2 regions of the Methanobacterium petrolearium genome follow, and region 2 is predicted to be linked to the other one. Evidence: riboswitches for the same ligand, from Rfam matches in the RefSeq annotation. Region 2 holds a riboswitch; the other holds the start of a gene.

Region 1 (7,957 bases), on a different contig from region 2:
AGCAACATGGGATCCCTACACTTTGACTTCTAATATAAAAGTTGCAGTGGTAGATGGAGATTCGGGATACACTTACAATGGAACTCCATATAATATAGGTGACTCACTTGTTGAAGAATTGAAAAATAATGACAAGTTCAGCTGGCAGTTTGTTGATGAGAAAACTGCACGAGAAGGAGTTAAAAAGGGAGATTATTATGCTGCTTTGATAATTCCTGCTAATTTCAGCCAGCAAATTTTTTCAGTTGATACCTCAAATCCTCAATCCGCCCAGATAGAATATTTAGTCAATGACAAACTGAATGCCATCGTCCCCAGGATGACCAATGTTGGGGCAGATACCATACAGGCACAAATCAATGATGAAATAGTTAAGACCATTGATGGAATCATCTTCGGTAAGCTAAGTGATGTTGGAGAACAGATTAAAGAAAACAAGGCACAAATTCTAAAAACAAAATACATGGTTAACCAGTTAAATGGGAAGTTATCAGATATTGATGCAACACTGGAAAAGGGAAATTCAGTTATGAGCACAGTTGATAACATCTGGCCCACATTCAGTGCAGAGTTACCGGAAATACAGACTGAAGCAAATTATGTGAAGGAAAAATATGACACCCTGTACACTTATATTAAAGAAAACCCAACAAAAGCCCTCAACACTGTCCAAAATATGGAAATAGCAACTAACACCATTGTAAAGTCTTTAAAATATCTTGATGCTATTTTAACCACTCTTTATGATGTAACCGGCGATACAAATTTAAAACCAATTATTGATCAAATTGAACTAGATATTACCAAGGCTAATAAAGTATTAGGGATCCTGCAAGAAATTGAAACCGACCTCAAGGCGGGTAATGATCCATCAAGTAAGTTGAATCAACTTAAAAGTTCCATTGACCAGATGGACAGTGCCATTAATACTCTGGCCAACAACAGAGAAAACATTAATCAGATCATCAAGGAAGCTTCAGCTAAACTAACTTTAGCTAATTCAAAATGGCCTGAATTCAGAAATGCAATTTCCACCGCCTCTAACAAACTTAACGGAATCGATGAGGCAGATCTGGACAGGATAATTGCATTTTCGGATGTGGATCAAAGTGGTGTTAAAAATTATTTTGAAAGCCCGGTAGTGTTGAATAAAAAACACGTTTACCCGGTGGATAATTATGGGTCTGCTCTTTCTCCTTTTTACATTTCCCTATCTTTGTGGATTGGTTGTATTATAGCTGTGGCCATGCTCACCATGAGGGTCAAAACCGAGAAAAAATATAGTGCTGAAACAGTTTATCTTGGTAGAATGGGTTTATTCTTAATTATGAGTATATTTCAAGCTTTGGTGGTTGCAGTTGGGGCAATAATGTTAAAGGTACAGCTTTCTTCTGTACTTTTGTTTGTTGTGACCACGGTATACGTAGGTCTATGTTTCATGATCGTAGTTTATTCATTAACATCTGCCTTTGGAAATGCAGGTAAAGCTATGGCGATTATAATACTTGTTTTCCAGATAACTGCCACTGGAGGAATATTCCCTGTGGAAATCCTACCATCATTCTTCCAGGCAATACATGCCTACTTACCATTGACTTATGCTATTGGTGCACTACGTGAAGTGGTTGCTGGTGTTTATTGGAGTAATTTCTGGTATTGTATGGGTTCATTGGCTCTATTTCCCGTACTGGCCTTCGGATTAACTCTGTTAATTAAAGAAAAAATGGATAAACCTGCACAATGGGCTGAAAATAAGTTAAAAGAGAGTGGTCTGTTTTAGAGAATAGTCTTGATTGTGGAGTTTGCTTTGATATATGTTATGTATGGATTTTTATGCAGGGAATTTCCTAAAATTGGATAAGTTTATTCATTTTTTCCACCAGCAGTGGTGGTTAATTTAACATGTTCTACTCCTTTAAGTCTCATAATTTGTTCAGTGAGGTCACGGATTTTGGCAGCATTTCCTTTGACTATTATAACTTCAAGACAGTTTTTTTCAGACATGTGAAGATGCATGGTGGCGTTTATATATTCTCTGAACAGATGTTGGGTATTAGTAATATCTTCCATCACTCCAGTGGAGTGATGATTGTAGATAACGGCAATTATCCCCACACGGTCACCTTCCATGTCTCTCATCCACTGATAACGCACTATATAATCTTTCAGGGCATCTCTAATTCCTTTAGATCTTGAAGTGTACCCTCTATCCTTTAAGACTTCGTCAAAGTCGTTTAACAGTTTTTTAGGTAAGGACATGCTAATTCTCATTGCAACCACCAAATATTAATATGTGTATTGTTACTATTATTAAATTATTAATTATTAAATATTTCCATTATCAACAAAAATTTTATTAAAATTATCAATTGTATATAATTTTCTGGTTTGTTGGTTGATTTCAGATCATGGGAGTTAATGTTGATTCATAAGAGTTAATTGAGATTTATAAGATTGAATGGGAATTTTATAAGTAAAAGGATACTATTTTTTTAGAGTTTTACCTTGAAAAATTCAATTTTTTAAACTATTTATATGATGAACGTAATAATACAATTTGGTGATGGGGTTCACCATTAACTGCTTATAAAAACAGCTGATGACTCCTGGAAAACAATAAAGAGGAAGAAGCTAATGTTGTTGGAATTAACCCTATTAAAAGATTCTTTTTTAGAATGCAGTTTATTTTGTTTTGATTTTAACAAAACCAAAGAAGTTGGTATGATTTTCTTTAGATCATTTAATTTGCCCACAAATCCCCAAATATATATAATGCATCTGGAGGGGGTGATTTAAATGGAATTTCAGTACGTTGCCTTTAGTGTAGCTATTATCATATTACTTGGTTTGTTCTTCAGAAATATATTCAACAGATTTAAACTACCTGGACTATTGGGAATGCTTATTTTAGGAATAATAATAGGTCCTTACTGTCTGAATTTAATTGATAAAGCCATTTTAAACATATCTGGAGATTTAAGGGTAATCGCCCTTATAATAATTCTCTTAAGAGCAGGATTTGGAATTCATATGGAGAGCCTGCGAAAAGTGGGAATGTCTGCTATCAAAATGAGTTTCATTCCTGATGTGATAGAAGGACTTACTGTAACGTTTGTGGCCCATTACCTTTTAGGCCTACCGATTATAGAAGCTGGAATGTTAGGTTTTATCATCGCAGCAGTTTCTCCAGCTGTAATAGTCCCCCAAATGTTATCATTTATAAAAAGAAGGATGGGAACAAAAAAAGGAATCCCCTTGATAATATTAACCGGTGCATCAGTTGATGATGTTGTTTCCATAACTATTTTTTCAATATTCTTAGGCATATATGGAGGTCAACAGCTAAACTACTTGATGACTGTTGTTAGTATTCCTATACAATTCATATTTGGAATTTTGTTTGGATTAGTAATCGCATTACTCTTAATATATCTATTCAAACATTTTAGCATACGTAACACTGAAAAAACGCTTATTATTCTGGCTTCAGCAATCCTGTTAAAGAATCTGGGGGATGTGTTAAGTAGTATTGTACCTATAGCAGCATTAGTGGGAGTGATGGTGATTGGGTTTGTGATACTAGAAAGAATGCCTGAAATTGGAATGGAAATTTCTGATAAACTGGATAAGATATGGATATTTGCTGAGATACTGCTTTTTGTCTTGGTGGGTGCTCAGGTAAACATATATCTCGCAGCATCATATGCACTAATCGGTGTAACCATAATCCTAATTGGGTTAATGGCTCGCAGTGCAGGTGTTTACATATCTTTGATGGGTTCAAATCTTAATTTAAAGGAAAAAATCTTCTGTATTCTGGCTTACACTCCCAAAGCCACTGTACAAGCAGCTATTGGTGCCATACCTCTTTCCATGGGGGTTGCATCTGGCCAGCTTATTCTAGCCATAGCGGTAATTGCCATATTATTCACAGCACCTTTAGGATCATTTGCAGTCAGTTTATATGGTGAAAAAGCTCTTGAACCTGAAAAATAATTAATAAATGGTATCAAGAAAAATTAGATCAAACAATAACTTATCAAAAATGGGGAAAGATGAAATTTGGTAAAAAACTTTACACAGTTAAAGAATCATACTGGATCTTTTATAATGGGGTAAGAACCTTAAAATACTTTTTCAAGGCAAGAAGGAACAAGGAAATAAGCCCCCAGTTCACTGAAAGGATCATGCTTGCTGTGACTGAAGTAAATAAGTGTGCTATATGCTCTTACGCCCATACTAAAAGGGCTCTTGAAAGTGGAATGACCGCGGAGGAAATCCAAAATATGCTTTCTGGGATTATGGATGATGTTCCTGATGATGAGGTGGCAGCAGTCATGTTTGCACAGCACTATGCTGATACCAGGGGAAACCCTACCATGGAATCATGGCAACGCATTGTACAAATTTATGGCACATCCCAAGCAAAAGGCATACTTGGTTCTATCCGCATGATCATGATTGGAAATACTTATGGTATTCCATGGAGTTCCTTTTTTAACAGATTTCAGGGGCAAGCTGATCCAAGAAGTAGTCTGCACTATGAATTAACCATGATCCTAGGAACTCTCCTTATACCAGTTTCTTTCATCCACGCTTTAATAGCAAATCTGTTAAAAAAGCCGATTATAAGTTTCTAAACAACCATCTTGGCCAAATTTAGTTATTATCTTTTTTAAATAATTATTCCAATTCAAATAATCATAATCTCACTAAAAACATTTAATAAACACATCAAATTCCAATTATGCTGGTGATAAATCCTAAAATCAAGATTAATGATAATGCAGTGAATGTTTGTTTCATTACCTAGCTAATTGTAGAATCCACTATCTGAGTGGCTTCAGGCATTAACTCTGGGATATCCGGGGTGTTTGTGTATGCATTGTCTCCACGTAGCTGAACAGACTATCCTGGACCGGTTCTGTGGTCATATTCCCAGCCAGGCTGGATGATTCCATACCAGTTGCCAACCCTCCGAATATTCTGATTAATAGTAAAACTTCTATTAAAGCAGTTCCTACCAAGTAACCTGAGTTTTTAAAGGAGTTATATAATCCAGAGGCACCGGTTTCCTGTTGATCTTTGGCAGCAGACATGGTGGGATTGGTTAACTGTGACAGTAAAAGACCGATTCCCACGCTAAATACCATTGTACTGGAAATAATATCCATCATTTGAGTTTGTAAATTGAACACTCCTCCCAGTAGGAAAGTTCCACATGCTGTGACGAGAAAACCAATCATAAGGACATACTTCGACTCTAAAATTTATTTTGTTTCCATTTGTTTTCGGTCATTTCCCTTATTAAGATGTTATTGATCATATAATCATTGGTTTTCAGCGTGTATTTATAATAATTATTTATAGTGGTTTTTTATATTAAATTACAAGGGGCTTGTTTGGAAGAACTTTAGGAGGGAAAAATATGGCCGAGGAAAACAATGTTTTATTAGGTATTTTAGCAATTATTTTAGGTATTTTAGTAATGGCATTCCCGATTTTCAGTGTATTTACAGCAAGTGTTCTTGCAGGGTTAGCTATAATGTTATTAGGAATATGGTTACTGGTACAAAGCTTTGGAACATGGAGTGCAAGCAAAGCTGCCAGCATAGCCTATCTGATCCTGGGAATTATTGCCATAATAGGTGGAATCGGGTTATTTGGCCACGTACTGGCATTTAGCTTCTTAGCTAGCTTCTGGCTTTACTTTGTTGGAATTTTCCTGATAATCTCCGGTATAATGTCCTTCTTCACTCAAGAAGGAACTGCAGGTAAAGGAGTTGGAGGTTTAGGTATAATATTGGGTATATTGTACATCATATTAGGGGCTTATGCTTGGAACCCAGTTTATCTCGCATTTTTAATTGGATTATGGTTAATAATTGAAGGAATAAGTTTATTCTTTGTCAACCCATCTGATACAACAAGTGAATAAACTCCAAAATAAATTATAAACTCAAACAAGCCCCTTTTTTAATTTTAACTTTTTTTATTTTTAATTAAACCTTTAAAATACAATGTCAGATTATGAGAAGATAGAAAAAAATTAAGGGAGTAATAACAACAGATAACAACCATGTTCTGGTGTTATTTATTCTTCTTTGGTATCAATCTCATGATACTGGGCTAATAATCTCTCTTCTTCCTCTTTTTTCGGAAACTTGAAGAATACTATGGCCGCTCCAATGAGGATGGCCACAATCCCGGCGAGGTATGCCCAGTGATCTCCTGCTAAAAAGGAATTTTTTGCCGCAGCTATGATCTGGGTTGAATATTGCGGATGCTGCTGTGCAAGTTCAGCTGCACTGGAGAATGATTTTTGGAGTGTTGCTTCAATGCCACTGGTTATCTGCTGCTGGGCAGAAGAGGGTAAACTACTAATTTGTGAAGCAATGGACCTGGAATAGCCGGCTGTTAGCAACGCTCCAAATATGGAAGTCATTATTGCACCACCAAAATCACGTTGTAAATCTGCTGTTCCAGAAGCCATACCTTCTCGTTCAACAGGAACTGAACCAGTAAGAGAATGAGAAGCAGGAGTTCCCGCCAATCCAACCCCAATTCCTACAAATGCGTAAGCCAATCCCACCTTCCAGTAGGGTATGTGATCCTGCCATAATAGTAACATGGTGAGAAATCCTAACAAGCAGAATACATAACCTGACAGGAGGGTGAATCTGGATCCATGGGATTCAACAAGTTTTGCAGAGTGGGGTGCTACTAAAATCATCAGTACTGCTGCAGGTAAAATAGCCAGACCTGAATCCAGGGTTGAGTAACTGAGAACATTTTGTAAAAACTGTTGACCGATATACATGGCACCCATGAGGGCCCCAAAAACTATTATCCCGGCACATGCTGCTACCCAGAAGATACTACGACTGGCAACTTTAAGATCATAAAGAGGATTTTTTATACGGCGTTGGCGCCTTATAAATAGAATTCCTGTAGCAGCGGCAACTATCAAAAAACCAATTATCAGGGTTCCTGAATTCGGAACAGGGGCGAAGTTAATGGCCAGGGTCAATGTTCCCAGAAAGATAAGGGAAAATAACCCTCCAATATTATCAACTGGAGCTTTTGTCTCGCTAATATGGGCAGGAATGAATTTGATTACCATGATCAGTGCTATCACGGCTAAAGGTAATGTAATTAGGAACACAGAACCCCAATCAGCAAATGTTAACAAATATCCGGAGATAACTGGTCCAAGAGAGGCAATGGCAGCACCTATTCCTGACCATAATGCAATAGCTCTGGTTCGTGTGGGTCCAGACCATAAAGCAGCTATAAGTGCTAAAGTGGTTGGGAAAGCCATCCCAGCGGCTAAACCACCAATGATACGGGCACCAATTAGGATCTCGACAGAAGGTGCAAAACCAGCAACAATAGATGAGGGTATAGCCAGGATAGTTCCCAGGATCAACATCATTTTCCTACCATGGTGGTCACCTAAGGCACCGAACCATAGAACTGATGCAGCCAGACCCAGGGAGTAACCCACTGCCACCAGATTAATCTGAACCTGAGAAGCATCAAAAGCAAAACCTATGGATGGAAGAGCTACATTGGCCACAGATAAGTTTAAATTAGCCACTGCAGCCACAAAAATAAGAGTGGCTAGAGCTATCATTCCTGTTGCATTGTTTTTATTATCTACTGGTGTTGGATCCATTTTTATCCCCTGTAACCTACATTTATCGCAAATATTATGTTTTAAACAATCTATATATTTAACCATAATTTTACTTAGATAGTTTAAAATATCCATTGGAACACATAGGATTTTACACAAGTTTGAAAGTTATAATCTAAAATAGGGAAGATGATAAAGATGGAAGATTTGAGAATACCACCTTTTCTCCAGCAAATCATTGTTATAGCCGTTATTTTCCTGGTAATTATTGGAATGAAATACAGTTCTGAAATTTTAGGACCAATACTCCTTACAGTA
Region 2 (7,957 bases):
ACCATGGCTATTGGTGCACCAATCATCGGACAACTCCTTGATAGGTTTGGTTCCCGGAATATCATGTTTACCGGGGCATCTATAATGATAATTGGTCTTTTTTTACTCAGCACTTTCTCTGAATCTTTCTACCTATTCATTTTTGCCGGTGTGCTGGTTGGTGTGGGTATGAGTACAACTATTGGCTCTCCTCCACGTTATATTATGCTGGTGGAAAGCCCTCCCAAGGAAAGAGCATCGGGACAGGCATTGATCAACATAATCACCAGTGCCGGGCAACTCATTGGAGGAGCTCTTATTGGAGCGGTTATTGGATCGTACGCAGGGAATCTGGAAGGATATACATATGCATTCCTGTTCATGGCTGTAGTTGCCCTAATTATGACTATTCTAACTGTAGGACTTAAAAGTAAAAAAGAACAGGTTAAAAGCAGTTATTAAATTTTTTGTTATAAGAAACGTTCTTAGAAATTATCAATCATGCATATTGTCTATTAGTGATAACTATAATTACAATAAAAAATATAATTATAGTTAGGGTTTATTGGTAAGTTGTATTGCTTGCTAATAATTCCTAAGAAGAGTAAATGTCAATTTAATGCATTGAGTCGTGCCAAAACTAATACAAACAAGTAAAAAGCTCAGGGGAGGGGCTTTCAATAATTTCTTATATAAATAGTACAGGTATCACCTCTTCCAGGAAAAATCAAACATCATTTTGAAATCTGGCATTTTACAGACAAATTGAAAACTGTAAAAGGAGGTGATAACTGTGGGAAAACACATAATACTGATTTTTGGTGTATTTTTAATTGCTATTATCCTTGCTGGCACTGGTTTTGCACAACCAATAAGTGATAATGTGTATGTATCTCCTACTGGAAGTGATGATACAGGTACCGGTACTGAAGAAAATCCATTTCAAACAGTAATGTTTGGTATTATACATGTGACTGATGCTGGTACTGTTCACCTGGATGAAGGAACCTACGATAAGAATATAGATGAAAATTCTAAGGATAACAATATCACAATAGAAAAAAATGTCACTATTCAGGGTGCAAAAAAAGATACCACCATTATTGATGGAAAAAATCTGTACTCGCTATTCTACATCCCTGGTGATTATACAGTAAACATCAAAGATTTAACTATCCAGAACTGTAAGCCTGATAATGAGTGTGGTGCCATTGTAGTAAAACACGGTACTTTGAACGTCATTAACTGTAACTTCGTCAACAATGAAGCTGACGATGTTGGTGGGGCTATTGCAAACTCTGGAACTGTTACAGTAACCAACAGCCTATTCAACAACAACAAGGCCACGAATAGGGGTGGTGCGATTTTCAACTATGGTGGTACGTTAACTGTCACTGGCAGTACATTTACTGGAAACAGTGCTAACATGGGTGGTGCGATTTTCATCTATCCAGGGATGGTTAAACTCAGTGGTAACAACTTCCTTAACAATGACGGTAATGGGATCTATATAGGTTACTTCCTCAGAAATAGTGGTACAAACGGCATATCAACAATTGAAATCAATGTCAACAGGATCGTTGGAAATACTCCCTATGGACTATACGTCAACTTAGTACCAGTCGGTGCATTGGCTGCTGGAAGTGATATGATTGGTTTCCAGGTTGATGCTACCAATAACTGGTGGGGATCCAACAACGACCCACGTACTCTCTCAAATGCCATCTATGACCCTTTGAACTATGCAGACACATCTAAATGGTTGGTTCTTAAAGTATCAGCAGTTCCGGTCAGTGTGGTGTATGGAAGCACGTCCCTGGTGACAGCCAGTGTCGTCTTCAACAACCTGGGCGAAGACACATCCCTTATCGGCCACATACCAGACGGAACACCAATAACCATCACTACGGACATTGGAAATGTGGGCAGTAAATCAGTGACTCGTTACACAGCTGCTGGTATTGTATCCACCATTTTCAGAGCAGATGATGGATTGGGAACCGCCCATATATATGCATTACTCGACGGATTTATGACCCCACTACCTGCAGAAGTAGTAGTTACTGCTGCAAGCTCGGTGAGTGCCAAAACTGTCCCAATGCAAGCCACGGGTACACCATTGTTACCATTATTAGTGGCTGCAATTCTGATGGTTGGTGGAGTAATCCTACCTGGAAGGAAAAAATAATCACTTTTCCCCCCTTTTTTTATTTTTCTGGTTATTTCTTATGAAAATCTCAGTTTATAAAAAAACTGTCATACTCATATAACAGTGATTTCTGGTTTGTCCTGTTAAGTATCTTTTTTAACACTAGAGATAATATTATTACAGACAACCAACTATGCTTTAGGAAGTTTTTATACATGGAATCAGAACCCACATACCCAGAAGAAACAGCAGGCTACAATATGATAGCCCAAATTCCTGTTTACAATGTAGAAGATACACTGGATGAAGTGGAAGACCTTTTAACCCAGAACTCCTGCGAATACTGCAGTATAGACTACTTTTACATCACCACCCCTAAGAATATCTTGAAAGGAGTTATCTCCATCAAAGACCTGCTAAAGAGTTTAGATAAATCTCTAAAAACCGAAGATGTTATGGTTAAGGATCTGGTAACTGTTGATCCTTACACTGACCAGGAACGGGTCGTATATCTGGCTCTATCCAATGGATTGAAAGCCATTCCAGTGGTGGATAGTGAGGGTAAGCTTCTGGGGGCAGTGCCCTATGATACCATACTTCACATCTTCAACCAGGAAGTGCAGAGTGATATATTTAACTTTGGAGGTATCTTTCACCGGGTTGGAGATGAATACACCACCATCAATTCTTCTGCTGCCCATATGATCCGTTCACGGTTGCCCTGGCTTATTGTAGGAGTTGTTGGCGGAACAATGGCAGCTTCTCTTATTGGCCACTTTGAAGATCTTTTAAGCAGTTTCATTGCTCTGGCCAGTTTCATTCCAGTGATGGTATACATGAGTGATGCTGCAGGAGCCCAGACCGAAGCATTGATCATACGTAGCATGGCCCTGGACACAAAACTCAATGTTGGAAAGTACCTCACCCGAGAACTGGTGGTGGCCACGGCACTGGCAGCTGTTTCAGGATTATTTGCCAGTTTCATGGCTTACTTAACCCGACAAAATCTTACTCTGGGAATAATCATATTTTTAGCACTTTTCATGAGCATCCTTGCCTCGGTAAGCATAAACACCTTGGCACCCCTGATTTTAAAACGATTCAACTATGATCCTGCATTAGCCACTGGTCCTCTGGCCACAATTTTCAGTGATATTGCCACGTTAGCCATTTATCTGGGTGTTGCCCTGGCTTTACTTCCCACTCCCTAAAATCAGTCAGATGAAACTTTGAACATGGAACATCCCCAAAAATGGATAAATATATTGTACATGTAAAACAATATTTTAGTTTGACCTAAACATTTGATGCCCTATAAATTTTTTGATAATGACAATAAAAATAGTGGGACATTTAATGAGTTTAATGCTAAAAATGATACAGATCAACTGTTAAAATTGAGGACAATTAATGGACAATAAAGAAACCATAATATTAGTGGTAGTGTTTGCAATAGCTTTGATAACCGGAATAGTACTGTGCAGTTTTTAGATCCATTGTTATACTCTGGATTCTGGTAGACCCGTAATTATTTAGCTGGAAAAATAATTGAAGATTTTTTTAAAATTAATGAACAGAATCAAAAAACCTTAATCTATGCACTAAACAGTGTAACACATATACCCCACTTGATCAAAAAACACTAATATCTGAGATTTTTTTTGGAAACCTGATTTTGAAATATAAAATTTATATGACTGACCTAATATTTATCCACTGAAAAATTCATAATTATACTATGAAATCCACTATTTACCTTAAATGTCCCCAGTGTAGGAACAAAGGCCTGCTTATAGAAAGACAGGGTAAATATTTCTGTGCCAATTGCATGTACGATTACACTCAGCTGAAGGATGATCCTGGTAGATTGGATGAAATTTTAATAGAAAACCTTCAGGAGGAGGGTTTTGGCCCATTATTCGCCACAGCTCTCTATGAAAGGGTGACTTTAACCTCCCCTAAGGAAGCCAACGAATATATCACCAGATTAGCGGAGGAGAACAATATCCAGATAATGCCCAGTAAAATGGATGTTGTCAAAGATTTTACCCCTTTTTTCATCATCATTGCAATTGTTGTGGTGATAATTATTATTACATTTATTTTTATCTCAACTAACGGTTAAAAACCCGGAAAAATAGTTGAACAGTTTTGACATTTACATACATATTTATTGGATTTTTCCATTTCATATAAAGAAGTGATGATGAAAATCCAGGAAATGGTGATTGGAATATGAAAATAAAATACACAACCATAATAGTTGAAGATATGGATGAGTCCATAAAATTTTACACAGAAGTTATGGGATTTGAAATAGATAGCAGGTACGATCTTGGCCGTGCCGGGAAAATCACATTACTTAAGGGTGAAGGAGAGACTATGGTGGAAATTATTCAAAATCCACAGGATGAACCTGGACTGTTTTCAATAGGAATGGAAGTTGAAGACTTAAAAACCACGATTAAGGAGCTTAAAGCCAAAGGGGCTAAAATCACCATGGACCCCACCCCTATAACCGTAGGATTACTTGCATTTATAGAAGATCCTAACGGAGCCAGAATAGCGTTAATTCAACATAATTAATCTCCCTTATTTTTTCACCTATAGGGGAATAACTGCCTGAAATTAGAAATGTAGCATATATCCAAATTTTCCAACTTAAGTTATTTATGGTACATCAAACATAGTAGATACTGGTGATGGAGTTCACCTTTAACCGCTTATTTTTTTAAGCTGATGACTCCTGTTAATTCAAGGAGGAAGCTACATTGGCTGATAAAATTATTAAAGAAAATTTGTTATTCATACCTTGTTCTGAATATGCCAACAAAGTTTTAAAATTTGTGCATGACCGGGAACATGAAGATGGTGGATTTACTCTATACAGAGGTCTTCCTGACACTAAAAACACCTATTATGGATTGAAAATTCTTCAAATGTTCAATGAGGAACCTTATAATAAGGAAAATACAATTAACTGGATTCAAAAACTGCAAAAAGACCGTATGTATGGTATTTCCGGAGTGTTTTATCGACTGAACATTTTGGATATTTTCAATGAAGAAATAACAGTTCCGGAATCTTACATCACACAACTAAACTCTAAAACTGAGTTTGCAAATTTTGAAGTTGTATATTTTCACACCATCATATCATATCTTTTACAGCTAGATAATTTTTGTAAGGTTGTAGACTGGATATTACCCCATCAAAATGATGATGGGGGATTTGGAATGGGTCGATCTGATATCGTGTCTACCTATCTTGCTCTGGAATCATTGAATTTAATCGATCCATCATTGATTAGGATGAAAAATTCAATTAGAGAATTTGTAGGTAAATGTCTAACTAAAGAAGGTGGTTTTACATTTATACCGGATGTATATCCACCTTATATAGAACCAACGTATGCCGGCATGAAGATCTGTGAAATATTAAATAATCAACCTATCAAACCAGGTGTAACTGGAAATTTTATTTGGAGTCTTCAAAATATCAATGGAGGTTTCAGGAGATCTAAATATATGGGAATATCCGAGTTGGAATACACATTCAAAGCTTTACATATTCTAAAAATTATCAAACAGCTATCAAATTTTTCTATAAATGTTGCAGTGTAAAAAATCAATATAGAGGGGTGTTTTATGTGAGTAGTGCTATTGAAAACATTGAAATAAGAAAAATTTTAGACAGTAGGGGAAACGCAACTGTGGAAATAGATATAACAACTGAATCTGGATTTGGAAGAGTTGCAGCGCCCAGTGGAGCCAGTACCGGTGCATTGGAAGTAGTGGCATTTCCAGAAGCAGGAATTGATAAATTAATTAACGCATTTCCAGAACGGGTTAAACCAGAATTAGTGGGAATAAATGCTGAGGAAATCGTTCTGGTTGATGATATTTTAAAAAAGATCGATGGTACTGACAACTTATCTTCTTTAGGTGGTAATGTCACTGTGGCGATTTCTCTTGCTGTGGCAAAAGCAGCAGCTTCATCCCATGATATTCCATTATACCTGTTTTTGGGAGGTAAGTTGAAAAATGAAATTCCCTATCCCCTGGGGAATATGATTAATGGAGGGGCACACGCAGGTAAAAACGCACCTGACATACAGGAGTTTCTGGTTGTGCCAGTGGGTGCTCAAAACATCAGCGAAGCAGTTTTTGCCAATTCCAGTGTTCATAAAAGAATAGGGGAGTTAATTAAGGTGAAAGATACCAGATTTACTGGTGGGAAAGGTGATGAGGGAGGATGGGCACCTAACCTTTCCAATTACGATGCACTGAATATTCAATCCAGAGCCTGTGAAGAAATATCAGATGAAACTGGGATCAATGTTAGACCCTCACTGGATTTAGCACCCAGTGCATTATGGGATGGGTCAAAATATGTTTATTCGCGTGAAGGTGTCAGTCGAGATACCGGTGAACAAATAGAATTCATAGAAGAGATCATTGACACTTATAAAATGTTTTTTGTTGAAGATCCACTTCGAGAGGATGATTTTGAAGGTTTTAGTGAATTAACCAGGAAAGTTGGCGATAAGTGTATTATCTGTGGTGATGATATTTTCGTTACCAATTCAAACATACTTTCTGAGGGAATAGCAAGAGGAGCTGCCAATGCCATTATAATCAAACCCAACCAGATAGGTACATTAAGTGACACCTACCAAACAGTGCAACTTGCTAAAAATAACAATTACATTCCAGTAGTATCACACCGTTCTGGTGAAACCACCGATGAAACCATAGCCCATCTGGCTGTTGCTTTTGGAGCCCCACTCATCAAAACCGGAGCCATTGGTGGGGAAAGAATTGCAAAATTGAATGAACTCATCAGAATTGAAGAACAAATGACTGATCCTAAAATGGCAACATTTTAACCCTGTAAACTTATCTGAAAAAAAAAGATTAAGAGAGGATTTGTATGAATTTATGGAAAGATATACCAGTTGGACCAGATGTTCCCCAAATAGTTAATGCAGTAGTAGAGATTCCTAAAGGAACTCGAAATAAATATGAATATGATAAAGAAAATGAAGCATTTGCAGTGGATAGGGTTTTGTACTCTCCCATGCACTATCCTGCAGAGTACGGAATTATTCCTAAAACTTTATGGGATGATGGAGATCCTATGGATATCATGGTGGTTATGAGAGAAGCTACATTCCCCGGATGTATCATAGAAACCCGTGTAATTGGTTTAATGAAGATGATTGACGGAGATGAAAGTGATGATAAGGTTTTGGGCGTGCCTGTAAATGATCCTACATTTAAAGATGTTCACAATATTTATGATGTGCCGGAAGCATTTTTAGATGAAGTTGCCCACTTTTTCACAGAATACAAACGATTGCAGGAAAAACCAACCAAAGTACTGGGATGGGAGAATGCTGAAAAAGCATTTGAAGCTATCAAACATTCAATTGACTTGTACAATAGTATAAAATGAATTATTTACATATGCACCCAATCTTTTGGGGGCATTTTTCTTTAATTTTTGATGTGCTGACAATGAAATTCTCTACTTCGTTATATCAGGGTTTAGCGAAGTAAATTTATTAAAGTTCATATAGTTTTTTATTAATATTTTCTTTGTATATCACTAAAACAAAACCATTAAAAATGGCCATAAGTCAACGAATTAGGGTATATGGATTGATTCTTTTGTAGTAATTTCGAAACTATTTACATAATCTCTTTAGATCAAAACCAAATTTACCTAATTTTCTTAGCAGTAAAATCAAAATTCTGTTTAAATTAAAATTTTAATACACTAATTTCATTGCCATAAACAAGGAGTAGTAATGCTCTATACACCCCA

What was found. A riboswitch is a leader RNA that binds a small molecule or an ion and turns the genes downstream of it on or off. The one in region 2 is predicted to bind fluoride.
Region 1: another riboswitch for fluoride. It lies ahead of J2743_RS10285 (cation:proton antiporter); the one in region 2 lies ahead of J2743_RS08035 (prenyltransferase/squalene oxidase repeat-containing protein).

The regions. Positions count from the first base shown of each region.
Region 1 is NZ_JAGGKL010000011.1:67,310-75,266, forward strand. Features, by position in the region: gene J2743_RS10275 (YhgE/Pip domain-containing protein) at 1-1,780, shown strand, start outside; gene nikR (nickel-responsive transcriptional regulator NikR) at 1,864-2,271, opposite strand; fluoride riboswitch at 2,551-2,616, shown strand; gene J2743_RS10285 (cation:proton antiporter) at 2,797-3,996, shown strand; gene J2743_RS10290 (carboxymuconolactone decarboxylase family protein) at 4,056-4,640, shown strand; gene J2743_RS10295 (MFS transporter) at 4,851-5,246, opposite strand; gene J2743_RS10300 (DUF308 domain-containing protein) at 5,429-5,938, shown strand; gene J2743_RS10305 (MFS transporter) at 6,095-7,678, opposite strand; gene J2743_RS10310 (AI-2E family transporter) at 7,838-7,957, shown strand, end outside.
Region 2 is NZ_JAGGKL010000007.1:98,579-106,535, reverse strand. Features, by position in the region: gene J2743_RS08060 (MFS transporter) at 1-441, shown strand, start outside; gene J2743_RS08055 (right-handed parallel beta-helix repeat-containing protein) at 773-2,167, shown strand; gene J2743_RS08050 (magnesium transporter) at 2,344-3,339, shown strand; gene J2743_RS08045 (hypothetical protein) at 3,867-4,253, shown strand; gene J2743_RS08040 (VOC family protein) at 4,364-4,714, shown strand; fluoride riboswitch at 4,818-4,884, shown strand; gene J2743_RS08035 (prenyltransferase/squalene oxidase repeat-containing protein) at 4,900-5,751, shown strand; gene eno (phosphopyruvate hydratase) at 5,778-7,016, shown strand; gene J2743_RS08025 (inorganic diphosphatase) at 7,061-7,585, shown strand.